One region of the Paenibacillus sp. J22P90 genome, then DNA from elsewhere that is predicted to be linked to it. Evidence: riboswitches for the same ligand, from Rfam matches in the RefSeq annotation. Region 1 holds a riboswitch; each other region holds the start of a gene.

Region 1 (10,537 bases):
ATGGGAATACCAAGCCTTCGATGGCTGGAATGATTTTGGAATCATTGCCTTCGCCAACAACAGCTGGAATATAGCCAGCTTCTGTTACGTAAGAAGTCACCGTTTGTGCGCACTTCAAGGCCTGCTCGCTTGCGATAAGAGCCAGATCTTCTCTGCCATTTTGCGCAAAAATAGTTTCCATTGCCACATAAGCCGCCCAACATTTGCCTGCCATATAAATATTGTTACGGGATTGGCCAAGTGAGACGTCTAAGCTGTCGTAAGTCGTGATTTCCGCCCCACCCATGGTGCGATTGCTGTCCAAGGACATAATGCCATTGCGCAGCTCCGGATTCGGATTATCACGATTGAGCATACTCGTTAAGCATTTGTCAAAAATCTCGAGATTTGCTTGCAGCCACGCTTGATCATTCGTATGCGCCACATAAGTTGCGCCGCATAGTGTCCAGTTCACCAATTGCTCATGTGTCATATGTGAGAAACAATCGTCCAAGCCGTACAACTCATAAGCAGAATAACTAGGACGGGAAAGTGTATTGGCTACCCCCATATCATGCGTAAAGGAAATTCCTCCCGGATATTCGGTAGGGTCGCCAGGGAAGCAAACCTTATCTTCGTAGCTATACCGCTTCACGAACATATCGAGCTCATTACGAACCGTCCAAGGATTCACAGCCAACTCATAAAATAATTGATCAACCGTCAAATCGAACGTATTCATCATGCGATATTCGCCTTCATTGACGATCCAGAATGGCTCATCATCCATATCCAAAAGCTGCGTGTTCCCATAATAGCTGCGGATCGCATGCGCAAGCATAAACTTCTGGTCTGCGGAAAGGGTTGAGTTTTCAAGGGCAGCATCTGCGCTTTGAGCTAATGCAGCTAGTTTGTCGAAGTTACCTAAAGCGTAATCTGCGACAGCTTCAATGTTCTTGAACAAACGTGCATACGTATATGATGCATCACGACCCGCAGTCACGATGCCCCCACGATGGAAGCAAATCGCGAATTGATATGTACGCTTCTCACCTGCAGGCGTATCTGCGAACAAGGCACCAACGGTTCCGAGGCCGAAGGTCAAGTTTTCATCGATTTTCATTTTCAAAATATCTTCAATACTGAAATACATCCCCGAACGCACTTCTGGATCCCGCGAAACAATTGCCGTAATTCGACCTTGTCCAACACCCGCGGCCCCTTCCATCGTATCATCCAACCTGCGCATCGCACTGTACGGATCATTCCCTTGATACCCGAAGAACACTCTTCTGGAGGAGGTACCTTTCGTATTATCCACGGTAATCGAAGCGAGAACAGCTGGAACTAGCGCTAAACGAAGCTCATCATCACTTGCTGTTGCTGGATCTGGAACCGACTGTGTCGGTGAAATCAGGCTAAACTCCAAATCGCCCGCTTTCCATGTATCTGTGCTAACTTTAAAATCTCTATGAATCTCTTCTTGGGCAAAAGGGAACACCGTTTTCTTTTTCTTCGGCTTCGGATCCGGATTCTCGATATCATAGCGCTGTGCTTCATCTTCAACCGAATATTCAAAGAAAGGCAGCGCATCATACTTGCCGCCTTCCGGGGATTCAAGACCAATATATATATTTTGCTTCGGCGGACGCGCTTGTTCTAAATCGAAGCCTCCGCTTTTGCCAGGAAATCCAAGGGTAAAGCTTGCGAATGCGCCTACTGGCGAATGATGTGCGTTAAAAAATTGATTCTTCATCTCAGAAAGCTCCTCTCGATCATTTGCCCTTATTATACGACGATTGAAACACTGAACCCATGGGCAATACGCTCTTTCATTTGGACAAAAGAAACATTTGATTTCTACCCTATTAAAGTGAGATAGTAATTGTAAGAGAATGCCTATGAACCTTTCAAAGGAGCTATATAGATGAAAATCTTACAACAAGAACCTTTACCCAGCGGACTCGAAAATGCCGTTCATGGCGGCATGCTGCCTGATGTGCAGGCGTCGTTTCGGATTTTTGCCGCACATCTCCGCAAGGTCAACGCGCAATGGTCCTTTCCTGAGCATCAACATCCTATGTTTGAGCTAAATCTTGTCATCGAGGGCTCGCAGCGAATGCGTGTCGGGGATAAACATTTTGTACAGAAGCAGGGTGACTTGGTCTGGATTCTTCCGAATGAGGTGCATGCCAGCTTAGGCGCAGTCGATGGAAGTATGATGACTTATGTATGTGTACATTTGGAGGTCACCGATCCTTGGCTCAGACAGCAATTAAGTCAAATTAGGCAAACACTGCATCCTTCTGGAAGCAAAATGGAGAGCCTTATCCGCCCGATCCTGCTGGATCTCGCTCAAATTGCTAGTGCAAACGCCTCCAGCGGACTGAGCTTGAAGCTGCAGACGATGCATGCTTCCTTTCGGATTTTCACCGCGTTGAGCGAACTATTAGTAGATGACGTACAGTCATCTCCCCAGCCTAACGAAGATTCTGGCTTAGCCGCAAAGCTGGCCACACTGATTGAGCATGAAGCTGCAACGACGGCCAAGGGGCAGGAGCCATTCCGCATTACCGTTATCGCGAAGCAGCTCGGATATAGTCCTACGCATTGCAATCGCGTTTTTCACAAAGCCTATGATGTCTCGCCGCGTCAATACTTAAGCACGGTCAAGCTTCGTCAAGCCAAGCTGATGCTGATGGACCCCACACTTTCTATCGAGTACATTGCAGAACAGCTGGGTTATAAGGATTTGTCGCAATTTAGCAAACAATTCAAACGATGGACGAATTTATCCCCCACCGCCTACCGACATTTATCATGGTAAAATAAGTTGGTTTTTGCTGAAGATATCATAAGTTTTTCTCCCGCTTCCTGACCTATACTCAGAGATATTCTAGGTTTTTAAGGATAAGGAGTCATAAACATATGAAATTATATGGATACAAATCCCTATGGGAATGGAACGGAAACTGGCAGGGGAAGTTAGAGCAGATTGTAGCAGCAGGTTACTGCGGGGTTGAGTACACGCCTCCCTCCGATGCTACTGCCGATAAGCAGTTTCGAAAAGAATTAGACGACATGAACTTGTCGTTTATTGCCCAAGTCGTGACACGCGGATGGGATCATTCACGATCTTTCCGTGAGCAAGTGCTTCGCGCAGCTGAGCTGCGACCTGTTTTGATCAATTCGCACAGCGCGGCCGATCGCATGTCAGCTGACGAGCAGCTGCGCTTCTTCGAAGAGGCGCTCCGCGTCGAGCAAGAGATTGGCATCCCGATTGCGCATGAAACGCATCGGGGGCGGGCTTTTTTTACGCCGTGGCAAACGGCGGCTATGTTAAAGCAGCTGCCGGCGCTCAGCATCGGCGCTGATTTTAGCCATTGGTGCGCAGCCTGCGAGAGCATGCCGAGTCCGGAGGACGAGGACGTGCAGCTGAGCTTAGCGCGCGCGATCCATATCCACGGGCGCGTGGGGTATCCTGAAGGGCCGCAAGTAGCGGACCCGCGGGCACCTGAATTTGCCGGACATGTCGAGACGTTCATCGACTTGTGGTTGAGGATCTGTCAGCAACGCTTCGATGCCGGAGCCGAGACGATGACGTTCACGCCGGAATTCGGACCGCCGCCGTATATGCAGGTGCTTCCTTTTACGCGGCAGCCGGTGACCGACTTGTGGGACGTGAATTTGTGGATGTTTCAGACGTTTAAAGCGAGGTATGAAGCGAAGTTTCAGTGAGTGAGGGAAGCCTGTCGGACGTGGTGAAGCGTCTGCGGGCTTCTTTTGTTGGTACGGATTACCTCGAAATAGCGCCCTCTAGGTTTGTTCCTTTTCAACTAGCATCTTCAATTGCGCATTCCTATGCTGTAAGAATCTCATCATGTAGTTCTTCAACACGATTCGCTCCACTACCCACCCGATCCACCCCATTGGCGCCTCGAAACATAGCGTATCCTTCATTAACGTGCGATTTCCTAAATCAATAAACTCGTGTTCATGCCTCATACTTTTGAAAGTACCCTGCAGCATTTCATCCACAAAACGATAAGGTCGAACGTATTCCGATATGAGAGATTTGTGTTTTTGCCTAATCCCAAAATGCCGCGCCTCAAACGTAACCGTATCCCCTCCATTTATCAAGCCTGTAGTTATGCCAGCTATCGCTCTCTCCTTCGTGTGCGGCCAAACTGTCTGCGTATGAATATCAATATTCCGCGCCATGTCAAAACAAACGTCAATCGCTGCGTCAAGTTCGATTTCTGTGTAAATCTTAATCACGATGTGCACCTCATGCTTCTTTTGATTACAAGCCTGTTGAAATAACTCTTATTGGGTTCGGGTCAGTGACTATGCTGAACAATTTATATAAATAATAGGCGTGTAAAATAAACAATAACCAGAAAATCATACGTTTCTTACGATAAACCCATATATTGAATATACAAAATGCTATAGTGATTAAGGTTCCAATTATGTAGTAGATAAAAACAAATGCATTGGTTGGCTTTATTCCAAATTGATTAATAACCTTACCAACATACAAAGCAGTATCCGCTGTTAGAAACATCCACTAGAGTAAACAGAAAGATATAAAAGAAACAGGTTACAATCCCAAATAGCCATTTTTTAATTATGGTCATTATGACACTACTCCTATGTCAGATATTAAGTAACTATGATGTGTTGGTTAAGTCATTGAACCTCCTGCTTTCTCGATTCATCCAGAGTCCAATTCGACATATCCCTCAAGTTTCCTCTGCGCAAAAAAACAGCCCCCAAGGAGGCTGCCTCATAATTAATTACTTATAAATTCCTGTACCCACTCACCATTGTAGTAAGCAACACCAATTTGCGTGAAATTAGGGCTTAAAATATTTTGACGATGCCCCGTACTGTTCATCCATGCGGTCATGACCGCTTGAGGGGATTGTTGACCTTTGGCGATGTTTTCACCTGCATAGGAATATTGAATCCCGTAGGCGCGCATCATATCAAAAGGTGAGCCGTACGTTGGCGACGTATGATCAAAATAGCCGTTGTTGTACATGTCTTTGGCTTTATCCAGAGCCATCGCGGTAAGCGCGTTGTTACTCGTTAAAGGCTTCAAGCCAGCTTTCGTTCGTTCCTGATTAACGAGAGTCACGACTTGACTCGCAAATGTGGTCTGCGTTGGGGCTGGTGTAACCGCTGGTTTGGACGCAGCAGGTGTCGTCGTGCTTCCAGGGATATTGAGCTTCATCCCGGACCAAATCACGTTAGGATTGGCAACCTGCGGATTCGCTTTGATCAGCGTAGTTAGGCTGACGCCATACTTTTGAGAAATTTTCCACATGGTATCGTTCCCGGCTACCGTATGTGTTCCCGTTGCAGCAAACGCCGCATTTGCTCCCATAAGGACGCTCAAACCTAGTGCACCTGTTACCACAAGCTTTTTGTAACGTTTCAAAATAAACCTCTCCTTTTTGCGGCCTGCGAGGTTAGCTGTCGGATTCGGATCAAAGAGTAATCACCCGGCCGCATAATTCGCGGCTTCACCCCAAAGATTGGGTCCCCCGTGCTTCAAAAAAGCTTCGGCCTTCTTAGTTTTTTGATCCAAAATGGATCTAACCGATTGTAACATGGCATATTCGTGAAAACATGACGCAAAATTTTCCATTTTTATCTTCTGTAATCTCAAATACCCATTAATCAGCCACCATAAAATGAAAAGTACTCCCAACCTCAGCATCCTTACAACCATCCAGCTTATAGGAAATACCTCTTTCTACTTTCTCAGAAATCATACGTGTGCATTCCGTTTTCAGCCGTTGATTACTGCCATGTTGGTCCGCTGAATTATCATAGGAATAGGATATCTTCTCTTTTTTATATACAAAATCATAAAAAATCGGATCCCCTTCAATCGTCATTTGCATGATCCTTAACGTACTCTCAACATGTCCCTCCACGTTGGTCAAAAATTGATTGAAACGATCCAGATTCGTAATTTTGCCATGAATATTAATGACATCCCCTTTTGCCGTTCCTTTGTCAATATCGTACTTCGAACCCGAGCAAGCACTAAGTAACATACAACTCAATACGATCAATATCCGAGTATTCCTGAATTTCATCTCTGCTCCCCCTCGTATCACGCCATCTACTTGTTTGACGCAAACGAAACTGGAAATGTATTGAAACAAAGAAAATAAGCTTGAATTCTCAAGCTTTCCACATACGACCACCCCAATTGCTTTTAAGCATCCTTACGTGAAATGGAAACATGGTATACTTATTATCACGTTCTTCCGCAGTACATTACGAGGAGTTGTTTTTTGATGAAAAATGAAATGCGCATTGCGCTAGGTACGCACAATCAGGCCAAACGAGCTGCTGTTGTCTTGGCTGCTGGTATTGAACCGATCTGTCACGTTGTCCCTTCCGGAGTGTCTGATCAGCCTTTGACAGAAGATGAAACCGTCCTTGGTGCGATTAATCGGGCGAAACAAGTGCTGATCGCCGTGCCAGACGCAGAGATTGGACTTGGTCTAGAAGGTGGGCTTACCTATGATGAGGTTCATACGCAACAATGGTATTTGTTCTCGGTATGTGCGGCATGGGACGGTGAGCGGCTTTTCGTGGGCAAAGGGCTATATTTCCCTATCCCCAATGACATTGGTGAGCGATTGAAGCAAGGCGGCACTGAGCTGCGTCATATCATTGATGAATTGAGCAGCACCATTGGGAGTAATCACAAAGAGGGCGCATACGGTTTATTTAGCGAGGGGCGAATTACGCGAAGTGATGTTTTTCGAGATGCCGTCATTGCCGCGCTGACACCTTTTCGGTCGTCTTTTTATAAGGAAGATTGAGTGCATGAAAAAAAGGGCTTCACTCAAGTAGATCGTTCTACTGGGGTTGCCCTTCTAATTATCACATTTTCTCCTTATATACTGGAGCAATTCGATCTATCCGATTCGTCCAAATGCCGCCAGAATACGATGCCGGAAGCCGTTCCACATCCGCTGGCGTATCAAACCCCGTTGAGAACTCAGTCCCGTTCCCGCCTACCACAATAACTCTGGTATCCACACTATCCATTCGGTTTAGAAACTTATTCGGCCATCCCCACAGCAGCGGCGCCAGCTTTTCTGGAATGTGTATCTGAATGTGTTCACAGGCAGATGGCGTAATTCCTGTCCAGCCATACGCAAGGTATGGAAGTAGACAGCTTTTCATCGTATCCACTGAAATGACCCGCATGTCAGGCAATTTTTCCTTCACAATGGCAACTGGTAAGTTCCCGCCATAGATCGTTAATAAGTTCCTGCGTTCTGGCGATAGTTTCGCCAACGTTTCAACCAGCAAGTCCCCCTCATGGGGATCATCGGTTTTGATATGGATGAGAAGCATTTTGGTTGGAAATTGCGTGAGCACTTCCGTTAACGAAGGCATCAGACCGACCCCTTTACCGCGAAAAGGGAACGATTTTCCATTGTCGGCCGTATAGCCGTAACCAATATCCACCTTTTTCAACTCAGCCATCGTGTAATCCTTCGACTGACCTTTCACATTCGTCCGACAATCCAGCGTCCAATCATGAAAAACTGCGAATTGATTATCTTTCGTTACATGAATATCAAATTCAACTTCATCTGCTCCTGCATCAAATGCGGCCTGCATGGATGGAATCGTATTTTCCAAGTAGGGATGCTCTGGTTCAAAGATCCTTTCAGCTGTGCAGGTATCGTTCTTCAGATCCTCCATATGGAACGTTTGTGCCAGCCCGCGATGTGCCATTAGAAAAGGGTCACCACTCCGCTCTTTGGCAAGTAACGACGTGTTATTGACGTACATAAATACTAGGAGAATGAGTATAGCCCATACAATTTTACTTCTAAATATTTTTCTAAAGCGATTCATAAATCCTCCGTTTATGGTTTTTCTTATGCTCTAAATATCCAAGCTGTGGATCGAAAGCAAAGCACTTGTACGTTTGGCAATAAGCAATTCGACCGATTGTTCTACATGGAATTGTTCATATTCTGTAGCTTTTACACGCACTTTCATTAGCTTCCCATTTGGTTTCCGTATATGTAACCGATATTCCTCTAAATATTCTACTTTAGCAACGATTGTTTCCGGATCATTTTGGATGAGATCTATGCAAATTATGAGGGCAAGCACGAGAAATATGCCAAGACATACACTGAGAAGCACCGTAAATCCGATAGGACGATCGGCGCCAATTGTCAGTAGTAATTGCATGGCGGCTAGAAAGATTAAGCTGCAGATAACAATGAGTTGCGCGTTCAGCGATCTTTCGTATAGCTTCACAAGATTACCTCCTTTTTCGACTAACGGTATAAGATCATCATATATTGTATTCGTGAACGTGTTCACATTCCCTTTCTATGAATAGATTTGAACCTCTGTTTAAATAAAAAAGGAGCATCCCAAGGGATGACTCCTTCTTTATTACACCCAAAATTCTTAGAACGCTTGAGCTGCTTTCACGGTCTCACGCAAACCTTCAGCAACGATGTCAGCCGAACGATCTTTGAATTGATTATGTCCTTCAATAACAACAACTTGTGTTTGAATACCGAATAATCCAAATACACCGCGAAGTGGTCTGATGGCCGACTCAACTTCAGCCATTGGTCCTTCCGAGTACACGCCGCCACGTGCATTCAACAAAATGACTTTCTTGTCGCCAGCAAGACCAACTGGGCCTTCTGCTGTATATTTAAACGTTTTGCCAGCCTGACATAGGTAGGAAATATATGTCGTCAATGGAGCTGGGGATGTGAAGTTCCATAGTGGGAAAGCAATTACGATTTTGTCAGCCGCAAGGAATTGATCCAAAAAACGATTAGCGATCGTAGCAGCTACTTGCTCTTCTGCCGTAAGCTCATATCCTGCATTTTGCTTAAACGTGCCCGTAATCGCGTCATTCCCGTAGTAAGGAAGTTCAACTTGATACAAATCAAGTTCTGTAATTACATCCGTCGGATTTGTTTCTTTATACGCATTCAAAAATGTATCGTACATTTGAACACTTACTGCTTGATCTGCAGGTCGATCGTTTACTTTTACAAAAAGAACTGTTGCCATGACGTCATCTCTCCCATGTCTCTATCTCGTATTATTAGCACAAATTTAATTGCAACTAACATAGGCACATTATAGGACATGAGAGAGGATTACTCAAGCGTATTTTTTAACATACAAATTTAGTGGTTCGCATGCAAGAGCAATAGCAACCATTATCGAGCTTTATTTTTCCGCTTATGATAGACAAACCATGCCATTCCGATCGTTCCTGCCGCGAGTGCTGCGCAAAATAATACAATATAGCTTAAATGAAATAACTGCACATCTACCCCTCCTCCATGAGAATTTCGCTTTCCCATTCGTCTACTTATTAAGATGAGTCACAGTCAGCTAAAGTATGTACACTGGCATAGAATAGCTGTAGGAGGTGCTGCTATATGGAAAATAAACGAACATGCCGACTCATCCGTTCATCCCGAACCTATCATGGGAAGCAAGGATTTGATTACGCCGAGGCCATTTCCAAAGAAAGTGCTGATTCGCTAGGCATTTGCATGCTGCTATTAACCATTCCTCCCGGACAACGAGCAAAAGCTCATCTTCATCAAAACCACGAAACCACGATTTATATGCTGGAAGGAAAATCAGCCATGTGGTATGGGGAAAACTTGGAACAGCATATGGAGCTGGAAAAAGGTGATTTCCTCTACATTCCCGCAGGCATGCCTCATCTCCCTTATAATCCGAGTAAAACCGAGCCTTGCAGCTGTGTCCTTGCTCGCACGGATCCGAATGAACAGGAGAGTGTACTCCTGCTGCCTGAGCTGGATGCGCTTTGGGATTCTAAGACTGAGCGAGGGGGATAGTAGCTAGAGGCAACTAAACCAACTTCTCCCTATCCGTCCTACCAACGCCAATGCAAATAAAAAGATCCACGCTCAGCGTGGATCCTCTTTTCATATCTTTTTAACAAACTCCGATTTCAATTTCATCGCGCCAAAATCATCGATCTTGCAATCAATATCATGATCGCCTTCAACCAAGCGAATGTTTTTCACTTTTGTACCTATTTTGATAACGGATGAAGTCCCTTTGACTTTCAAATCTTTGATGACCGTAACCGAATCACCGTCTTGTAACACATTGCCGTTCGCGTCTTTCACTACTTTATGATCTTCGCCGTTCTCATCGTCATTTCCTGATGACGACCACTCATGCGCACATTCAGGACACACCAACAGGTTCCCGTCTTCGTACGTATATGCGGATTGGCATTTGGGGCAGTTCGGCAACTCTTCCATGCTGTCCATTCCTCCATTCAATAGTGCTAATAGTGCCACAAACGTTACCAATTGACAAGGCAGGATCTGCCATTCAGCTAACTTCCCAGCCAAATCTGCGTCTTCACTTTACCTAATATCCACTAGGGGAAGTGCCCGTTTCTTCGCCTTAGATGCCAAATAACAAGCAGTCAACGTCGCACCTACTGTACCGCAAATGATATCCGTCATCGTATCGAGTA
Region 2 (10,537 bases), on a different contig from region 1:
GAATGATCTACTGGCGAGAGACAGCTTTTTTCACATTTTAAAATAGCTTTTTGCCTAACACATGATCAATAGGAATGAAACCAATAACCCGACTATCCATACTATTGTTGCGATTATCCCCCATCACGAAAATATGGTCGGCTGGAACGGTCCACTTTTTGTTCCCGTTTGCTCGCATTTCCTCGTTGATGTACGTCTCATTCAGAAGTTCGCCATTGCGATACACCTGATTATCTTTCAGCTCAATTTGATCCCCTGGCTTGCCGATCACTCGCTTGATCCACACATGCTTATCATCACCGCGGACAAATAAGCTGAGCAACGGGCTGTCTAATAAATCATTAATAAAAGTCCGCTTCATATCAACCCGAGAATCGATAATGACAATGTCCTCGTAATTGGGTTCGTAACGAAACGTATGTGAAAGCTTCGATACATACACACGCTGACTATCGTGCAGCGTCGGATCCATCGAATGCCCGCTAACCCTCGTCGACTGGAATACAAATACACCTAGAAATACTACTAATACAAAGGAAATCGCAATGGAACCAAACCAGCTCCAAATCTGTTTGACTACATTCAAGCTAATCGCTCCCTCGTGTTATTCGGCCAGCCCGTGCTTGAAGGCATAAATGGCTGCTTGTGTGCGATCATCTACACCAAGCTTGGACAGAACGTTCGTGACGTGGAATTTCACCGTCTTCACACCGATGAATAAATCATCGGCCAACTCTTGATTGGATTTGCCCTTCGCAATTAAGCGAAGTACTTCCATCTCACGATCCGTTAACTCTTCATGCGGCTCCGTTACTGGCTTCGGTTGTCGGAAGCGGTTCATGATTTTTGAGGCAACCTGCGACTCCAGAATCGATTGCCCCTTCGCCGCGGCTCTAATCGCTTGCGCGATTTCGGAGGCACGCGAGGTTTTCAACAAATAGCTGAAGGCACCCGCTTCGATAACTGGATACATTTTCTCATCATCTAAGAAGCTCGTCAACACAATGACCTTACACTCCGGGTACAATTGCAGCAATTTTCTAGTCGTTTCTATCCCGTCCATGCCTTCCATGACCAAGTCCATCAGGACAACATCAGGACGATATTCTTGGGCTAAACGTATACCATCATGGCCATTGCTCGCTTCGCCTACAACCTCAATGCCATCTTCTGTTCCGAGAACAGCTGCCAATCCAATTCTGACCATTTCATGATCATCGACAAGTAGTACTTTGATTAAGGTTTCGTCCATTTGCTTCTCCCTCTCTATGTACAGTGCTAATTCTCGATCAATTGAGGATCGCTTGCTAGAATGGGTACTCGAATCTCGATACGTGTTCCTCGTTCAGGCGCTGTGATAATATCGACGGAACCCCCGATTTCATTCACACGCTCCTTCATAGACACGATGCCATAGGAAGTCAGCTTCTTCGCGTCAAGCTCAAAGCCAACGCCATCGTCGCGGATTACTAGACGAATGCCATCCGAGCGATGCAGCAGCTTCACTTCTAGCTTATTCGCCTTCGAGTGGCGCAGTGCGTTCGAAAGCGCTTCTTGCACGATTCGGAATAAATGATCCTCAATCCCTTTGTTCAAACGGATTTCCTCATCCATATCCCAGCTGATCGCCATCGGTACCTTGGCAGCCAGCTCTTTCAATAGTTCAACGAGTCCCTCGGACAATCGTTTTCCTTCGAGATGGATCGGCCGCAGGTGCAGTAATAAGGCTCTCATTTCCGATTGTGCAACGGAAGCCATCTCTTCAATCAGATGGATTTGCCGCTTCGCTTTCTCAAAATCCTTATCTAACGTACGACCTACAGCTGTTGCTGTCATCGAAATCGCAAACAATTGCTGGCTTACCGCATCATGCAACTCGCGTGCCAACCGCTGGCGCTCTTCAATTACCGCTGACAGCTTGGCTTTCTCTGTAAGCTCAGCGTTGCTGTTCGATAATCGTTGAAGAGAAGTCACCTGCTCTTCCCATCGCTTCATAATACGGCCGAGTTGTTCGCCTAAACGCCCAATTTCATCATCGTCTCCGTTATGGAAGTCCACTCGCGCAAACGTGCCTTTTTCTAATAAAATCATCGTTTCCATCATCGGCTCAAGTCTGCGCGTAACCTTCGAGCTGTTCCAGTAACCGAAAACCGCTCCGATCACACCGAGAATCAACAAAGCCATGAACGAGAATTTGACCCCCTGCTGCCAGCTGGTAAAGGGTTCAATCAAATTCCTTGAATACAAAAAATATAGCATAGCGCCGAAAACAGCGAAGCTAAAGAGGATTGATTCCCCCATGCTTCGCCATATCATATTCGTTAATCGTCGTTTGTAGCCGTCCACTTGGTGAGGAACCCCCCTTAAATAAATGAAAGCACGCTCCCTAAGGAAGGTCTCATGTCTCATTTATTAAGAAATATAGCTAGTTTTTTATATGGGAAACCTTACAATACTTTAACCTTGATATCTCCTACGATGTAAGAGAGAACTAGTTTCACGCGATGGTCGCAATACGCATAATTCTCCGATTGCCATACCACTTTGTTCATCACACCTGCTTCGCGTTGTTCAGCGACATGAAGCTGACCGAACATGACGGAAGATGTAACGGAAACGCCGATATCATCAGGTACTTTAATATCAATATCTCCGATAACGCCCTGAAGGATGACTGTCGTTTCTTTTTGTTCTAGGATGGCCAGCGAGAGATCAATGTACGTTTCTCCCACCAAGTACCACGTTGATGTATTTCTTAGAATCCACGGCTCTCTGCCGAGGCGTATGCTATCTACAATCTTTTGCTTCTGTGTGTAGGTCTCGTCTTTATGAACCTGTTTGGATCGAATGAAAAATAAACCTAATGAAATCAACACAACCGAGATCACAATGGTGAGATGATCACCAAATAAAATGACGGCGCCAATCCCGATTAGCACATATCCCTTACGCTCTTTCCGCGAATGAACACGATGAACGCCCAGCAGAATGAGGAAAACAGCGAGAATGGGAAAAAAGCCAACGGTATGTTCCAGAAGCAAAAAAACACCGGCTCCAATCAGCACAAGCGCTGTATTCCGGCTGCGGTTATTTTTCGTTTCTTCTCCCATCGATGCACCTCCTCTGGCTGCCAATTCTCTTTCGTTCATACGTTTCCTAGCATACCATAAGAATGGACGACCTCCAAGCAGCAAATCCTTATCCCGCAAGGCTTTGCTTCGATGGAGGTCACGATCCTGGCTATTTTCTGTTGCGCGGGTCGTGCGGGTCATGTGGGTTGTACTGATTGTGCTGGTCGCGCGCGCGCTGCTCCTGCTGCCAATCCTGCTGCAGCTTGCTGCGCAGCGAGCGCAGCTCGTGCTGAAGGTTGCCTCCGGCTTCCTTCAGCGTCTCCCTCGACAGGCGGCCCGCTACGCGGAGCCCCTGCAGCGCCTCCCGGCCGAGCTCGCGGCCGGTCATCTCGAGCTCGCGCCATGTGTCGCGAGCTTCTTTGCTGTGCAGCCCGCCGCTCGGCTGCACGCCCTCGGCTGCGTGCCCGGCACGCAGCTCGCGCAGTTCCTCTGCGATCGCCAGGCACAAGTCCTGGCTGCTCGCGTACTGCGCGCGGTAGTGCTCAGCTGCGGCTTCCTCGCGCAGCTTCTCTTGCAGGGCGAGCCGCGCGAGATCCTCTTCGCCGGCGCGCATCGCCAGCTCGGCTTGCTCGCCGCGCAGCTTCGCCATCTCTTCCGCTCGCGCGATGTAGCTGCGTAGCGTAATCGTTGCCTGAAGCGCGTCGTCGTAGCGCTCCTCCAGCCTTGCTATGGCACCGTCCATATAGGCGCCTGGGTTTGTTTTCCCGATGGTCTCCTGCCAGACGGTTTCTGCCATTTTGCCTATACGATCAAATATATTAGTAGGATCAATTTCCCGATTCTTATTATTCATGTCAATCGCCCCTCATCGCTTCATCATACTCCTATCGTAGCTCAATTACAGGAAGTCTAAAACCGACTATCGACTGTTTTTGAACCTAGACCTAAGTCCAGTATTATTCGCTTACCCATAATTTGGTCGTTGTTCGAGCCTACCTGCAGTGATAAAATATTTGAAGCCGAGTCTGGTGCATAAATTAGGCACTGGTACGGGGGACGAAATACTTGGGGTGAATATTTGCTTCAGCTTGGAGCAGACTAGGGAGAACCTTCTTCCCGAACCCGTCAACTAACCTCGAAGGCTCATTGAAGGAGGATATACGAATTGAATAAGCTTACCAAAGGGCTAACTAGCCTTGCTGTGTCACTAGCAGTATTGGCAGGGGGCTTTCTTTCCCCATTTTCCGTGCAAGCAGCAGAGATGAAAGTGAAAGTGCAAGTCAATGATGACCTGATTCATTTTCCTGATGCACAGCCATTTCTGGATGGCAACCAAACGACCCAAGTTCCGCTTCGGTTCGTAACCGAGAAGCTAGGATATACCGTGAACTGGCAAAAAGACGGAAATCAAATCAAAGTAACCCTAAATAACGACAAACATACGATTTCCTTGGTATCCGGTCAAAAAGAAGCCAGCATCGACAACGAACCTGTTGTCCTAGATGGAGCTTCCCAATTTCAAAATGGACGCGTTTATGTGCCTCTTCGTTTTCTTTCAACAGCCGCAGGAATTCCTGTAAAATGGGATGCCAGCAGCAATCTAGCGATCCTAAGCAAAGATGGCGGCAATCATGCGCCAGACTATGAAATTTTTGAATCTACCGCTTATTCAGCAGATCCTTCCGAAAATGGCGGTTACGGAGCCTTTGATTACATGGGCAACCCCCTTGCGATCGGCACCGTTGCTGTTGATCCAAACGTTATTCCACTAGGCACTAAGCTTTATATTGAAGGTTATTCGTATAGCGGTCTTCCTACTGGGGGCATGTACGTGTATGCGACGGATACCGGTGGAGCTATTAAAGGAAACCGAATGGATATCTTCATCCCAGGTTCAAGAAAATCCCTACGAAGCTTTGGCATTCAAAAAATTAAAGTGTATCACCTGCCAAATTAAATAAAGAAGCTGCCTTGAGAAATTTCTCAAGCGCAGCTTTTTGTCGTAGGTGAATGTTCCCATGAAAAGAGGGCATTCGTCCAATCACCGGGGCTCCCGCCTTCATATGATATATAGTGTTTAACCCATATTAATTAAAAACCGGAGGGGATACTATGTCAGCTGTAGTTGGAACGCCAGGATACGGAAATTCTGTGGGCGTAATTCTTGTTCTTTATGTGTTGTTGGTCATCATTCTTGCTACTTTCTACTAGGACTTATACCCCAACTCGCTTTATACAAATAGCCCGCCTGTTAAAGCTCTTTAGAGCTTTGGCAGGTGGGTTTTATTTCGTGAGCAGCTGGGACGGGTCTAGGGAGCCTAGCAGGAACGAGGCTAGGGAGCCGCGGCTTGCGAGTTTAAGCTCCTTTCCTCTTCCCGTTCCCACTTTAGTCCAAATTTACCGAACTAATCCCCCCATCCGCACCATCTTTTCTCGATTAGTCCTACCTAAATAACCGAACTAAATCGCCAATAACAACCCACTCGCCTGAAAAACCGGGAAATAGATCGGCAGAATCGAACTATTTCCCAATTTTAGATTGAAGTCCCCAATTTAGTTCGGATAAATCGAACTAACGGCAGTTTCTACCTATCTACTCCCACCGCCCCCTTCAGCCTCCAAACCTTAGCTACTCAACAAAAAAAGCCACAAGTAACCTCCTATCAGAAGGTTACTTGTGGCGCCAATCGTTCGATAATATATCATTTATAATTCCACGTAAAAAGTAAAAGTCCACTTTGTTATCTCGTTGCTGTTTCGTTGTTATCTCTCACTACTATCTCTACATCATCTAGTCCCATAAACCTTCACACAATCCCCGCGCCGAAAACCCTGTCCACCTGCTGGCAACCAAATCAAGCAATCCGCATCTTTGATCGACACCATGATGCTCGACTTATCAATACCTGCTGGTTTGACCCATAGGGTACCTGCTTCGATGCGCGTTGTCCCACGAATATAACGTGGATAGGCAGAGGGTTTATCGTATGGAACATCCAAAAAGGCTGTAAACTCTTCCGCCACAGGATGCTGGTTGCCCAACATCGCGTGAATGACAGGCTTAGCAAAAAGCTCGAATCCAACAAACGATGCTCCCGGATTACCGGACAGCGCTAGTAGCAGCTTTCCTCGCCATAGTGCAGCACTCGTTGGCGTACCTGGTCGCATCGCTACTTTATTAAAAAGTAACTTTCCGTCGAATCGACCGAATAGATCAACAAGGACATCGTAATCGCCAACAGAGACGCCGCCTGACGTTAGAATAAGATCGACATCAACCATCACGGCCTCCAGTGAAGCCTCCACCTGCTGAGGATCATCCGATAGTGCCGGCATGATTAGAGCTGATCCCCCAATAGCTTCCACTTGAGCCGCCAGCATGTAGCTGTTACTGTTGCGTATTTTACCTGGTTGGAGTTCCTGTTCGACATGTAGAAGCTCTGATCCCGTTGAAAAAATAGCCACCCTAGGCTTTCGGTACACCTCAACCTCTGCGAATCCGAAAGTCGCCAAAATCGCGGCTTCCCCTGGACCAATCCGAGTTCCTCGTGCGATCACGAGCTCTCCGCGGGCAACTTCACCTGCAATTGGCGTAATATTACTCGCCGCTTGCACATTCTTCTTAATCCTCACCTTGGCGTCGTCAGTTGACAAGGAATCCGTCATCTCCAGCATCACTACGGCATCTGCACCATCCGGAACCGGAGCTCCCGTCATAATCCGCGCGGCAGTTCCTATCCGAATCGTCTGCTGAGGCATCGTACCGCTTGGAATTCTCTCGATCACATGAAGAACAGTCGGAGCATCCGGCGTCGCCTCAGCGATATCCTGGGAGCGAACCGCATACCCATCCACACCCGATCTGCGAAAATGCGGTACAGCATGATCCGCATAAATGTCCTTCGCTAATCGTCTGCCAAAGGACGCCTGCAGCGAAACAATCTCCGTTTCCATGGGTTTAACGTACCCAAAAAGTGCAGCACGCGCCTCCTCAACGGATACAACGTGACGGCCAAACCTTAGGCTCATTTCGCTATTACCTTGCTTCCCATGGTTCATCTCGCTGTTACCTTGCTTCCGATGCTTGATTTCGCTATTCGCTTGCTTCACGTGCTTCCGATGCCTCCCATGCCCTCTAGCTAGCCGCCGATTTGCGACATTCTACGAACAGTTGGTGTATGCGACTGTTCCTCATTCATCAAAGCCTGAGCCATCTCATGATTTTGTGGTTTGATATCCAGCGCACGGAAGAACAAATCTTCCACCGCAGCATCATCACCGATATATTTTCGCACATTAAATTCATCCGACCAATATAAACATGGCTTGATATTCCCATCTGCCGTCAGTCGCAGTCGATTGCAGGTTTCACAGAAGTGATCGCTGATCGGATGAATCAGACCGAAAGAACCTAATGCACCCTCAATGCGATAGTTTTGTGCAGGGCCATTACCATAAACCGCGTCGGAAGCTTTCGCCTCCCAGCCCATTTCCTTGCAACGTTCTAGAACTGTCGTAAGCGAAAGGTAACGGCTTTTCCAATCCTCATCTTGATGACCGATCGGCATATATTCTATAAATCGCACCTGAATCGGGCGATCAATCGTCATTTGTAAAAAATCAGCGATTTCATCATCGTTAATGCCTTTCATTAACACAACATTCAGCTTAATCGGCGTAATGCCTACACGATAAGCTTCTTCAATAGCGGCCAATACGCGCCGAATATCCCCGCCACGCGTGATCAATGAGAAACGATCCGCTTTTAGTGAATCCAAGCTAATATTGACACGCGTTAACCCTGCTGCTCGAAGCTTTTCAGCCCGCGATGCAAAGTAAATCCCATTCGTCGTTAAGGCTATATCTTCAATGCCCGGAATCTGTGATAGCATGCCGATTAGCTGCTCTAGGTTTCTACGTACCAGTGGCTCTCCGCCGGTTAATCGCAATTTGCGAACACCAAGTCCAGCTAATACACGGACGATCTCTGTTATTTCCTCAAAAGTTAACAACTTCTCATCCGGCTCAAATTCCATGCCTTCTTCCGGCATACAATATACACAACGCAAATTACAACGATCTGTCACTGAGATGCGCAGGTAATCATGCATCCGCCCAAAACGATCCATTAGCAGTTTTGGCATAGGTGTTCACCTTCTCTCTCTGTCCATTATGGCATATTTTCTGACAAAATCCTAGATTTCATAGCATTTTCCCAAAAAAACCAACTATAATGATAGATTATCTAACATCATTTCATATTCTTCTGGTGTATTAATATTCGTCGCAAAATTTGTACGGAGTCCGCGTTCCTCGAAATCATCCGTCCCCATGGACTGCCAATCCAGATGCTCAAGCAGCCCCATCAAGCGATAGTTTTGTTGTTGCAGCAGCAGTTCGGCCTCAGGCCCAACTTCTCTGGCATAAACTCCATGAAGGGGATGCAGACGACCTTCTAACTCTGGAATAACCGCATCCACGTTAGACTCTCGGCATAGCTCTACCATCACTTTAGCGGCATCTGCAGAGATGAACGGCATATCGCAGCCGACAATCCATAAATGAGACGCAAGTGCGACGCGGGAGGCAACATGAATACCGCTCAAAGGGCCTTTTTGAATATAGTGGTCGCTAACACACTGCACGTTTATCCCCTCTGCTTCTGCAAGCAAAAGTAATGGCTGTAAGACCTCTATTTCATTCGTTACCACAATGATTTGCTCACACGCGCGGGACATTTCCTTCATTTGTCTTACAAGTATAGCTTCCCCCTGAACAGGCAAAAGAGCCTTAACCTTTCCCCCCATACGGCGATTCAAGCCTCCAGCCAAAATAACGCCCGTCATCATGCCTCAAGCTCCGCCAATCGCTTCTGAAAAGATTTTGTCCAGCTGGCAGATAACGCATTTGCGGTAAGCACTCTTTTAACCCCTTCAAGATTATTCTTATCGTGATACTTGATCTGATTAGCGAACGCAACCGTCACACCCGCTTCATCTCTAGCAACCAGTCTCATCTGTGAACCTGGCGAGATGACTCCCTCTTTTAACACTCGAAAATAATACCCCGTAAAGCCAGTTTCTTGCACCTTTAAGGTGGCTTCTGGCCAATCCATGCGCTTTGCTAGCTTATGACAAGGCTGTCTGGGCTGCGACACTTGAACGATAACCTCATCAATGGCAAACGTATCCCCAATACACAGCTCATGCTCCTGCAGACCGCGAATCGTGAGATTTTCACCAAAGGTTGCGGCTTCAAGCTTATGACCCCTAATATTTTCCCAGTAAGCATAGTGCTCTTCGGGATATACACAGATCGCTTTATCGACACCCCCGTGAACCGTCAGGTCAGCCTGCCCGTCCCCGTCTATTTGCATCTTTGATACAAACAAAGAGGAGCTGACCGGCGTCTTATAAATCCCCGTGGTCAGCTCTTTGCCTTGATATTCAATCGTTTGGGGTAACCCCACGTTTAAAGATGTAATTTGCATGGCAAATGTCCCTCATTTCCGAACAGGATTCTTTGCCCTTACTATACCAAAATACTTACGAAAAGTCAGTTCCCGCTTCTACCCAACCTGCTTAGTCTACCCATTCGAAGTGCCAACCCAAGCATCGTTATCATAGCCTCGCACTTCCCAGTAGCCCATATGCTCCTTCTCTATCAACTCAATGCCTTGCAGCCATTTCACTGATTTATACGCATACATCTTCGGGACAATCAGCCTCACGGGTCCACCTAATTGCTGTGGAATCGGCTTCCCATCCAGTAATACAGCGACCATAATATCGTCTGCATTGGCCTGACTCAACGAAAGTGCATCCGTATACACTTTATCGCCTGAATAAAATTTCACAAATTTAGCCGAAGCTTGAACACCCGCTGCCGCCAGCAACTGTTTCAATGGAATCCCTTCCCACGTGCATTGGTACACAGACCATCCCGTCACACAGTGAAAATCACTGACCTGAACCGTACGCTTCAGCTTCAGGAACTGCTCCCAGTTCCACGCACTGGGATTATCCACGAGACCGGAAATCGCGAATTTCCATGTCTCTGATGAAAAAGCCGGAATTTCCGTCACCGTGTAGATACGGAAATTCCCTTTCGCCCCTCCGCCTACGACAGCGGCGGAGTCGGGCAACGGCTCCGGCGGCGGCAGCATGCGATTGCCGTCGCTGGCCACATACTCGGCGGTCTGCGACCCGCCGGTATCGAATGCGCCTTTTATCCAGCGATAAAAGGCGGGTCCGATCGCGATCACGAGCACCCCTCCTGCGACGAGTCGCAGGAAGGAGGCGCGTGTGATCGGCGACTCCTTCAGCGCGGCGATAACCGCCTGCGCTGCTGTGCGCCCTCCTGTGGCGTCCGCAGTCGCCACAGGCCCTTGCCCCGCCTCCGCTGCGACGCTCGCAGCAGCGGACGGTCTACTAGCAGCTGCCTGCTCCAGCCGCTGCTGGCGCTTC
Region 3 (10,537 bases), on a different contig from region 1:
TGTTAGCGCGATTTCATTTGGTGTTTTCTGCCGTTTGGCACCTTCAACGAGTGAGATCATGCGGTCCAGGAATGATTCGCCGGGATCCGTCATTACTTTGACAACGATATAGTCAGAAGCTACCCGCGTACCGCCGGTCACAGATGAGAAATCTCCGCCAGCTTCCTTAATGACCGGAGCAGATTCACCTGTAATGGCTGACTCATCAATGGAAGCTAAGCCTTCAATGATTTCGCCGTCGGACGGGATGATCTCGCCAATTTCAATACGGACGATATCTCCCTTACGAAGAGAAGTCGAAGAAACTTGCTTATAAGTGCCATCCTTTTGAACTAAACGAGCCATCGTATCGGATTTCGTCTTCCGGAGAGAATCGGCCTGAGCCTTACCGCGACCTTCCGCCAAAGCTTCAGCGAAGTTAGCAAATAACAAGGTGAACAACAGGATCAGGAACACCGCGATATTATAACCACGCCCTACTTCTGAGCTGCCAAATAGCTCGGGTGCAAATGAAAGCAGAAGGGTAATCACCGTACCAATCTCAACCACGAACATAACCGGATTCTTCATCATGACCCAAGGATTTAATTTTTTGAACGAATCCACGATAGCTTGATTCACAATTTCTTTGGTTAATGTTTTTTTACGTTCCACAGTCCAATCAATCCTCCATCTCTATTACGTCTATCCGTTTAACGCGCCGCCAAATGTTCAGCAATCGGCCCCAATGCCAGCGCCGGGAAGAACGTTAGAGCACCAATAACTAGAATAATCATGATCATAATCCCCATAAATAAGGGTGTATTCGTTCGCAGTGTACCTGTTGTTACAGGAACGACTCGCTTCGTAGCAAGTGAACCTGCAATGGCCAACATCGCGATGATTGAAATGTAACGGCCAAACAACATGACCATACCAATGCCCAAGTTGTAGAAGTTCGTGTTCGCGGTCAGACCGCCAAAGGCAGATCCATTATTTGCTGCACCCGATGTGAAGGCATACAACACTTCAGAGAGACCATGCATGCCTTGGTTAGCTATGGAATGAATCGATTCTGGACGAGTCAGTGCCCAAGCCGTCGGAGCTAGAATAATAAGCGGATGAGTAAGAATCGCGATGGCCGCTAGCTTAATCTCTTTACCTTCAATCTTTTTACCCAGAAACTCTGGTGTACGCCCCACCATCAACCCGCAGATAAACACAGATAAGATCAAGTAAAGTAAGCCGTTTAACAAACCTACCCCTTTACCACCGAACACATTGTTCAACATCATTTCTGCAAAAGGAGCGATACTTCCGAGAGGCGTAAGTGACTCATGCATCGCGTTCACGCTGCCTGTTGTGGCAGCCGTAGTCACAGCCGCAAATAGGGCAGTCTCTGACACACCGAACCGCACCTCCTTACCTTCCATATTGCCATGAACACCCATCGCATCGATCGCAGTGATCCCTTTATACTCGGCATAGAAAACCGTCGATAACATCACGATAAAGATAATCCCCATCGCAGCAAAAATCGTCCAGCCTTGCTTCTTGTTCTTGATCATGAGTCCGAAAGCGTACACCAGTGATGTAGGCAGAAGCATCATACAAATAATGTGAATCAAGTTCGAAACAGGCGTTGGATTTTCAAATGGATGCGCAGCGTTCGTTCCGAACCAACCACCGCCGTTCGTACCAATATGTTTAATGGATTCAAATGAAGCGACTAAACCACGGGTAATGGTTTGCCCAGCACCTTCGATCGTTGTAGCTTGTACGGCCCCTAGCAGGGTTTGTGGTACACCTTGGAAAACTAAGATCAAAGCAATGATGAAGCTAAGCGGTAGAAAAACACGTGTAATAGCCCTAGTCATATCCACGTAAAAATTCCCGAGATTATCTTGTCGGCCAACTAGACCCCGTGTGAAAGCTACGGCAATAGCAAATCCAGTGGCAGCCGAAGTAAACATCGGGAACGTAAGCCCCACCATTTGTGACAAATAGGACATGGCATTTTCACCACTGTAAGACTGCCAGTTCGTATTTGTAATGAAAGAAACTGCTGTATTGAAAGCGAGTGCCGGAGGCATATTACCTATGTCATCGGGGTTAAGCGGTAAGTATTTCTGAAGCCGGAATACCGCGTACATGAGAAGCATCATGACAAAGTTAACTAACAGCACAGCTCCTAAATACTTTTTCCAACCCATGGCTTCGTCTTCTTTAACACCCATTATGCGATAAGATACACGCTCGAAAGGACCAAAAACACGATCAAGGCCACTCTTTTCATAGCCGAAAACTTTGACCAAGTAACTTCCCACAGGCTTTACCAAAAGCATGATAATCCCTAGTGTGACGACTACTTGTAACAATCCCATACCCATAGTAGGTTCTCCCCCTGCTTACATAAGCTCATATTCTACAATTAAAATTTCTCAGGCTTTACTAAAACAAAACCGAGATATACCATAATGGCACATCCAATGAGTCCAATAACGATCATATGGTTACCTCCTTTACGCTTTTTCACAATATTTCGCAAATCCCCAAAATCCTAGAAAGCTTACTGCAAATAATAGAATCATCGTTACATCGTTAAACATGACACACCTCCTTCAAATCAGACAGAATCACAATCTTTTGTTTGTTTTAAGGGATGAGATTAGAAATTTGACATCACCATTATTCGAATAAATGATATAATCAGCACCCAGTCCTTTGTAAATCAACCGGTAATTCACGCTTTGTGTGATGACATAAATGGATTTGGAGGTCCAACTACGGCATATCTGGATATACCTGCAATATAAAGGTAAGCTATCCTCGAACAGAACGACATTCCCAATCGGAAAGTCTGGAATGAAGGACGCCCCTGAATCCGTCGTATCCACTTGGATAATTTGCTTCACTCCTTGACCTTCTAACTTGATTCTCTCCATCTTGTTGTTCGTTAATGCAACAAAAGGAAGACCAACCAATTTCGTATATTTCATAAACGCCTCGCCTGCCTTGGTTGGCGCAGCGATCAGCAAAAAATCACTTTGCATGACGTCACCGCCCCCTTTCCTGAAACATTGTAACGCCGATCTGTATAAAAAGGGGGTAAAGAATCTGTAGTGTCCGTATAAAAAAAGTATAAAAATATTTTTATTCTGATTGATGAAGAACCCATTCCAGCCAATCCTAGTTAAGATAAAGAGCACCTCTCCCACTCGTATCACGAATGGAAAGAGGTGCTCTTTCATTTTCTATCTAGCGTCTCTCTTAGAAAGAGATATACGCCCCAGAATGCTCAAATAAATAAGTGCGATCAGATAGGCAAGGTTGTTCTTGTACTGTTGCAGTTGATGAGTTCTCTAGCTTTTCAAATAAATTCGTTAGTGCAGATGCCATTAATTGTGTTCGTACTTCTCCCCATGCCTCTTGCTTCTGATGAACGTACTGCAAACCGTCCTGAAGAGTTAGACCTTTGAGCTTCTGGAAAACCAACGCCCATTGGACGAAATCCCCTTTTAGGTTGCCGCATGGAATCACGAATTGACCTAAACCGCATGTTCCAACATTCGTTGAAATCGTCAGTAAACCGCAATGACAGTCCGTGCCATGTCCAAGCTGCAATTTATCGGATAATTCACAATCAAATTGAAAACATTCAATGCGGGAAATCTTACATTCCTTCGTACATTCATCTGATTCTCTTACTAGAGTCAGGGGTTCGGGATACATAATAGACTCACTCTCCTCATTTTGTGAACAACAAAAAAGAAGCCAAAGAGCAGAGAATCTCTACTCTCGGGCTTCGAAGCAGCGTGATCAAACACGCTGTGGACACCACGAAAAGAAGGTCGTTCTCTCCCAATTCGCTTACGAGGTTAGCTGTCGGATTCGGGCTTGGAAGTGCCCTACTTTAGCAAGCTGATCTTGCTTTAGATTCACCCCGAGAAACCGATTCTACATGGAATCAGCTTCGGTTGGTTCCCCCGTTTCCCTTGCGGGAACTCAGCGTTTTGCATCTTTATGTTGTTGCTGAAACGAATGTTACGCCGATTACACATGAATGTAAAATACGCTTGAGGCAATTATTTCGCAATCTGTGGCCTTTAATGTTTATGAAAGCGCGCCCATTAATAAATCACATGCATTTTCGATAGAAATGCTTCGGCTTGCTTCCGTTTTTACCAGTTCGTAAAGATTGGCCCTATGACCTCTCGGCTTTGAGAAAATTAGTGAAATTGCGTTTTTATCATTTTTTTATACGTTTGCTAATTATTCTTTACCCCCTTTTTATAAGGTTCAATCATACAATGTTAACTATTAGATGGCTTTCATCAAGCTAAGACCGACCAATGAGTCAGAAGGAGCAATGTCATGACTACCTCCCCTCGATATTATTTAGGGATCCTCCCTCATTTATTGAATCCGATTGATTTGGATTACGAATGGTTTGGTGTCTTATGGCAAGAAGAGGATAACCGTTTCCCCATTATTGTCGGATACTGGTTTGCTAGAGAAGAGTCCGAAATCACTCAAAACGTGATCCAAACTGGATTATCCAAATGGATCCAAATATCCGATGAGCAGATCATTATGAGGATGTATCAGTCGATAAGGAACAAGCAGAAAAAACAAGATTGGGAGAATCGGACTCGATTATCGATTCGTACCATTTTCAAGTCACCGTGGAATGAAGTTTCCCCAGGCTTGTATATTATTAAATCTCGGGAGACATACCCCCTTCATGCTTCAGCCATTCTTAAGAAGAAGTTTTTTGTTTGGTTGGAACATGCAGCCGTATGTGAAACAGAACAAGAGCTTCATGCGTTCATGAAGCGGGTGAGTGAAGAGCATCTGATGGAAACCCTATTGAAAAAAGGCAGCCCTACTGTGAAGTAAGGACTGCCCTTTTCATACACTATTTCTTCAAATGATAAGGCACCGTCGTCACAATCAGATTCCGCTTATACAGCAGGAACGCTCGGATCAACAAGCTCGATTGATTGTGAAGAATGTTATGCCAATTCCGCTTCGGGATAAACTGCGGGATAATCACCGTTACCCGGTAATTCGATTCTGAAGCTTTATGTTCCACTGTATCAATAAATTTCGTCAATGGATGAACGATGCTGCGATAATGAGAGTGCAAGGTGACGAGCCGAACATCCGGCTGCCATTTATTCCATTTCTCTTCAAACTGCTTCTCATCGTCCCGCTCAAAAGCCACATATACCGCGATAATTTGATCCGGCGATAGCGATTTGGCGTAGTTCAGTGAATTCTCGACCACATGCGTAAAGCCCGCAACAGGCACGATCATGACATTCCCTTCAATCGGAATCGCTGGTTCGCAAGAGGAGAGGCGTAATTGTTCGCCGACAGCATCGTAGTGTTTTTTGATTTGATGAAAAATGAAAACGATCAGTGGAAGGAAAATCAGCACACTCCACACTTGACCAAACTTGGTGATGAAGAAAATCATCATGACAATGAAGCTCATAAAAGCGCCGACCAAATTGATGGTTAATTTAAGTAGCCAGCCACCAGGCTTCTCCCTTATCCATTTCATCAACATGCCAGTCTGTGCAAGCGTAAAAGGGATGAATACACCGACCGCATAGAGGGGGATGAGCTGCTCGGTTTGCCCTTTAAATATGATGATGAGCAGCATCGAGGTAACCGCTAGAAAAATAATCCCGTTCGAATACCCCAATCGGTCTCCACGCATCGTAAACATTCTAGCGATAAACTTGTCCTTCGCTAAATTCACCGCCAACAAGGGAAACGCGGAATATCCCGTGTTTGCTGCGAGAACAAGAATCATGGCCGTTGTACCTTGGACGATATAATACATCACGTTACGCCCAAATGTCACCGTTGCGATTTGCGAAACGACGGTTTCCTTTTCCTCCGGTGCAATGCCATAATAGTAAGCTAAGTAAATGATGCCTGCGAACAAAATAGCCAATAGCAAGCCCATGGCGATCAAGGTTTTAGAAGCATTTCGCGGGGCAGGCTCCTTGAAGTTGGGAATAGCATTGGATATGGCCTCAACCCCGGTTAAGGCTGAGCTTCCCGAGGAAAACGCTCTTAACAAGATGAATAAGGAAATCCCCGAAACCGATGTCCCCAAGGGAGCATGCAAATCAGGGGAGATTTGCCCTGTTAAAATTTTGTACAAACCGACGCCTATCAAGATAAACAGCGCCACCACAAATAAATACACGGGATACGCCAAGATCGAGGCTGACTCCGTGATTCCGCGCAGATTGAGAATGGTAATAAAGAGTACAAGCGAGAGCGCGATTGGCACTGTATACGAGTGAAGGCTAGGAAATGCCGATGTGATCGCATCTGTCCCCGCGGATATACTTACCGCTACGGTTAGGATGTAGTCGACCAGCAAGGAGCCGCCCGCGAATAACCCGGCATTCATACCTAGGTTCTCTTTCGAGACGACATAGGCACCTCCCCCCTGTGGATAGGCAAAGATGATTTGTCTATACGACAAAATAAGAGCTAACAATAGAAACAGAACACCGCAAGCTATGGGGATTGTATACCAAAAAGCGGCCGCGCTGACCGTGATTAACACGATCAGAATCTGCTCAGGTCCGTAAGCAACCGAGGACAAGGCATCCGATGAAAGAATGGCCAGGGCCTTCTTTTTATTAAGCTTCTGCTCCCCCAATTCGTGGGACTTCAGAGGGTGACCAATTAACAATCGCTTCAGATCAGACAACAATGTGTGTACACCACCCAGATGTGATATGTGTAAGTTGGTTTCATTTTGCCCTATTTCTGAAAAAAAATTATAAATATTGGAAATTAGCTTGAACAGTAACAAAAAACGACTGATCACTTTGATCAGTCGCCTCTCTTTATGCTACAGATTGTATCGGACTTCATAAAAAAAACCGCTTTTCTCATTTTTCCGATACTCTGGTGCACGATGCTTTGGAATTCGTAACATTCCTGGATTAGACAATTGATCCACGGCTGCACTTGGATCCGTTTTCTTCTCTGTTAATTGTGTCAACATCCCTCTTACTTGATCCATGTCCAATCCGTAATCACGAGCCGTCTTCATTAATTGAATCCATGCCTCTTCCTCGTTTAAATCGTTTGACCACTCTTTCTTTTCCAAGGTAGATTCGTCCTCCCACGAAGTCCGTTTCGCTTCATATACGATCATGGACTTATTATAACGAAGAACTAGTAAAAAGCCTGTCGATTGTAGCATGCATATTACATATTTTAAAGTATCTTTTTAAAGCATCTAGCTGTCGATCTTGCATCGCATTCGATTCATCCCGCTCCAATGAATGTCATACATACTCTCCACCCTTTCCTATGCGTCAAGCTCCTCAATTCAACTTACATGTATTGTATAATGGCGCACTTACCAAATCATTACCCTTCAATTTCGTAAATGATTTAAAATTCTGGTTTGAAGTGTCTCTAACGCCGTATACTCATCCTCAAACAATTCCACATAGCTCGTTAATCCAACGATACGAAATATTTTCTGATAATGCTTCGAAACACCGCAAGCGCAAATCGTATACTCCCGCTTCCGCGCCTCTCGTACGAAACGTATCAAGACAGCAATCCCCGCGCTGTTCAAATAATGGAGCTGCCCCATATGAAACAAAATATAATGAACATCATTGGCGCCATGAAGCCAAGGGAACGCTTGCAGTATGAGATTCTCCCCATCCCTATTGAGCTCGCCACTCAAGGTCACACACCAAATATCTTCCTTTTTATGAGTTGATAACTTCAGATCCTGCTCCATCGTGATCCTCTCCCACGCTCGTATTCATATTTAACTTCATTTCAATATACGAAAGACCTCTATCTTTATGAAATCGCCATGAATCCGCTAATTGATTAATAATCTGAAGCCCCCAGCCGCGCGGATTACGTTCACTTTCCATAACGCTCATGATATCTTGAAATGCAGAAATCCCCTTCCAATTATGCCCACCACCCTCATCGTACACACGAATAATGAAGATGCCACGTTCATAATGAAACACCATCACACATGTCTTTTTCACATCCGAACGATTCCCATGTTCAATGGCATTGAGGCATGCCTCAGAAACCAAAGTCTGAATATCCTCCAGCCTATCCTTTAACAGTCCAAGCGAATCCATAAAGGGTTCCACTGCTGCCATAGCAATTCGTTCCGATCTCGGTAGACATGGCAACAGGATTTCCATGCTTTGATGTCGCTGTTCAAACAACTCGTTCACCCCCTATCTCATATCCACCACAACGTAGAGCTAGACCTAGTATACAGGCCTCATCTTACCGATTACTTACAGATCCACTTGATTTGGTTTTATACATCCACATCGGAACTTCTTCCTTCTCCCGTTCCAGCTTAGCAATGTATCTCTCACATAGCTTGGCTGACGCATGATGATCTCCCAAATGTTCGTAATCGAGGTACAGCTGTCGAACCGTCGATAAGTTCCATTCATCTGTCTTAAGTAGCACTTCCCCATAAAAGATAGCTGACTCGAACTCGCCAGTTGTTTTGGCGTGCTCCCACAATCTTTTCAATATCCGCTGCTGACTCTGAATGATATCGGTTCGGAACTCGGCCATCCAATCCTCGTATTCAAATTCCGGCGCTATGACGGGTCGGAACATCCGTGATGCCCGCTCGTAAAGCTCTAATGCTGCCGCTCGATCGTCGTACCATAATTGATGACCTACGGATGCCAGCTTTCTGTAATCCTGTATATCAACGCCTCGGATGCGTTCCTCATTGAGCATTAACAAGCCATTCTGAAACGTAATCCAACCTTCTGAGGAACCTGTTTTCTTCTTAAAAAGATTCCGCAAGCGATGCACTACCACATGCAGATAATTGCCTGCTTGCTCTTCCTGTTCATCATTAAATAGTTGATGAAGCACAATTTCTTTGACTGCGCGATACCTAGGCTGGAGCAGCAGCATCGCCAAGAGCTGCTTCGTTTTCTTCCGGCCTTGATTGTTATCCAGCAACACCGTTCCGGAACTGGCGTATCCTTGAAAGACTTCAAAAAATGTAAACTGATAAGTTAGAGGGTCATTTTGTACATAAACGACTTCCGGTTCTAAAAGTTTGTGTGTTAGTTGTTGTACTGCTTGGTGAATCCAGAAAGGATCCCCATATTGCCGTGCCAATTGCACGATTGATGCTGGGTCGTTTCCACCTATTAATAGATGATGGACAAGCTCGGTTTCCATATCCAAATAGACAGTACTCAGAATGGGAGCTGTTAATGCTTCCTTCCGTCTCCACCTGACAATCGGATGCTCACCACCTGGCAGTAGCAGCTTGAGACGATTGCAAAACATACTGTCCCCATGCCACTTGCACCAGTTCTCTATTGCAGCCTGCCAACTTGTCTCCAGCGGATGCGACTGTTCAAGCTCCCGAAGCAGATACAACGCCATCTTTTCATAAATTCGTACATACAACCAGCCCGTTATATCGTCATTTGCCGGTTTGATCTGCAATAATTCAGAATAGCGGGTATTCACTTCCTGATAATTACCGTTCATCACAGCACATTGTGTGAGGAAAAAGTGGTGGATCACCCACTCGAAGGAAAACTTTTCAGGTGTCTCTTCTTTGATTTGCTTCATCAACACCTCGAGATCAGGCTCCCACCCGCGCATATCCAGAATGAGCAGTCCGAGCAGCGAGAATCCAGCTGTAAGCCTGTTTGTATCGCCAATTTGACCGAGAATGGGGATGAGCTTGCGCAATCTTTTTTCAACAAGCGGTTCCGGTTTACATAAATACTGTCTCACTAACAGCAAATACGCACTAGTCGGGTAACAGTTCAGAAGCCATTCTTCCCGTTCATAACAAGCCTTCTCTATGCTGCTCTCCTGTTCTTCCGACCAATATCGGCCGATGTTGCTTTCTAGCCACTCCAGGCCATGAGAATCCCATGGATCAACGATTACCGTCAAAGTAAGCCCCCCTCTCTCGGCTTTTCGTCATATAAATACACCACTAAAAATGATAGTAAAAATCACTATAAACTTGCTCTATCTTTGTAGGCAAATTCATATAAATAGAGAAAGGTATTTTCCAAATATTGTAGAAATCATTTATCAAACTCTTTCAAAGGTGGGCGTTTATGGCATTCATTCCAATCATTCCATTACTCTTCTTCATGGCAGGCATTCAAGGCTGGGTTCTCTCATTACCATTGTTTGGTCCTTTGTTGGGACCGCTTGCGGCTGAGCATGGAGCCGACCCGGTAAAAATGGCAACCTTATTTCTAAGCTTTTATGCCGCATCTTTTTTTCTCTGGGGACTTATTTTACACTACGTAAAACCAGATTTAAGACGTATACAGCTTCTCATGTATATGAATATCGTCATTTGCCTGCTGCTCAACCTCTCCTTGTTAGTGGTGAATTCCGAAGCATGGCCCCTCATTTTTAGCCTCATAGGACTATTCGCCACCCTGCCTTCCCTGGCTTGGATTTTTATGTTAACGAAGTTGGTGCCTAGCAATCGCCTTGGACTCATCTTTGGCAT

What was found. Region 1 has a riboswitch for cyclic di-AMP ahead of safA (SafA/ExsA family spore coat assembly protein). Riboswitches for the same ligand answer to the same signal wherever they lie in the genome.
Region 2: it holds a riboswitch for cyclic di-AMP, as region 1 does, so the genes downstream of both, AC58UX_RS26395 (stalk domain-containing protein) here and safA (SafA/ExsA family spore coat assembly protein) in region 1, are expected to answer to the same signal.
Region 3: it holds a riboswitch for cyclic di-AMP, as region 1 does, so the genes downstream of both, AC58UX_RS10945 (hypothetical protein) here and safA (SafA/ExsA family spore coat assembly protein) in region 1, are expected to answer to the same signal.

Annotation. Positions count from the first base shown of each region.
Region 1 is NZ_JCAUAY010000004.1:368,267-378,803, forward strand. Features, by position in the region: gene AC58UX_RS15965 (glycoside hydrolase family 52 protein) at 1-1,735, opposite strand, end outside; gene AC58UX_RS15970 (helix-turn-helix transcriptional regulator) at 1,907-2,806, shown strand; gene AC58UX_RS15975 (sugar phosphate isomerase/epimerase family protein) at 2,908-3,717, shown strand; gene AC58UX_RS15980 (SRPBCC family protein) at 3,796-4,257, opposite strand; gene safA (SafA/ExsA family spore coat assembly protein) at 4,775-5,425, opposite strand; cyclic di-AMP (ydaO/yuaA leader) riboswitch at 5,431-5,565, opposite strand; gene AC58UX_RS15990 (DUF4362 domain-containing protein) at 5,664-6,092, opposite strand; gene AC58UX_RS15995 (DUF84 family protein) at 6,297-6,830, shown strand; gene AC58UX_RS16000 (glycerophosphodiester phosphodiesterase family protein) at 6,892-7,881, opposite strand; gene AC58UX_RS16005 (hypothetical protein) at 7,912-8,295, opposite strand; gene AC58UX_RS16010 (FMN-dependent NADH-azoreductase) at 8,452-9,075, opposite strand; gene AC58UX_RS16015 (cupin domain-containing protein) at 9,453-9,881, shown strand; gene AC58UX_RS16020 (zinc ribbon domain-containing protein YjdM) at 9,972-10,316, opposite strand; gene AC58UX_RS16025 (DUF2238 domain-containing protein) at 10,425-10,537, opposite strand, start outside.
Region 2 is NZ_JCAUAY010000009.1:199,066-209,602, forward strand. Features, by position in the region: gene lepB (signal peptidase I) at 38-586, opposite strand; gene AC58UX_RS26375 (response regulator transcription factor) at 605-1,252, opposite strand; gene AC58UX_RS26380 (sensor histidine kinase) at 1,279-2,346, opposite strand; gene liaF (cell wall-active antibiotics response protein LiaF) at 2,448-3,110, opposite strand; gene AC58UX_RS26390 (PspA/IM30 family protein) at 3,241-3,867, opposite strand; cyclic di-AMP (ydaO/yuaA leader) riboswitch at 4,079-4,231, shown strand; gene AC58UX_RS26395 (stalk domain-containing protein) at 4,237-5,028, shown strand; gene AC58UX_RS26400 (YjcZ family sporulation protein) at 5,184-5,282, shown strand; gene AC58UX_RS26405 (molybdopterin molybdotransferase MoeA) at 5,859-7,181, opposite strand; gene moaA (GTP 3',8-cyclase MoaA) at 7,211-8,215, opposite strand; gene mobA (molybdenum cofactor guanylyltransferase) at 8,300-8,917, opposite strand; gene AC58UX_RS26420 (MOSC domain-containing protein) at 8,917-9,561, opposite strand; gene AC58UX_RS26425 (molybdopterin-dependent oxidoreductase) at 9,658-10,537, opposite strand, start outside.
Region 3 is NZ_JCAUAY010000003.1:135,596-146,132, forward strand. Features, by position in the region: gene kdpB (potassium-transporting ATPase subunit KdpB) at 1-654, opposite strand, end outside; gene kdpA (potassium-transporting ATPase subunit KdpA) at 693-2,363, opposite strand; gene AC58UX_RS10935 (potassium-transporting ATPase subunit F) at 2,411-2,488, opposite strand; gene AC58UX_RS10940 (hypothetical protein) at 2,616-3,032, opposite strand; gene AC58UX_RS10945 (hypothetical protein) at 3,250-3,711, opposite strand; cyclic di-AMP (ydaO/yuaA leader) riboswitch at 3,831-4,000, opposite strand; gene AC58UX_RS10950 (hypothetical protein) at 4,354-4,878, shown strand; gene AC58UX_RS10955 (APC family permease) at 4,898-6,724, opposite strand; gene AC58UX_RS10960 (hypothetical protein) at 6,866-7,222, opposite strand; gene AC58UX_RS10965 (STAS domain-containing protein) at 7,400-7,777, opposite strand; gene AC58UX_RS10970 (ATP-binding protein) at 7,746-8,231, opposite strand; gene AC58UX_RS10975 (AfsR/SARP family transcriptional regulator) at 8,296-9,960, opposite strand; gene AC58UX_RS10980 (PP2C family protein-serine/threonine phosphatase) at 10,131-10,537, shown strand, end outside.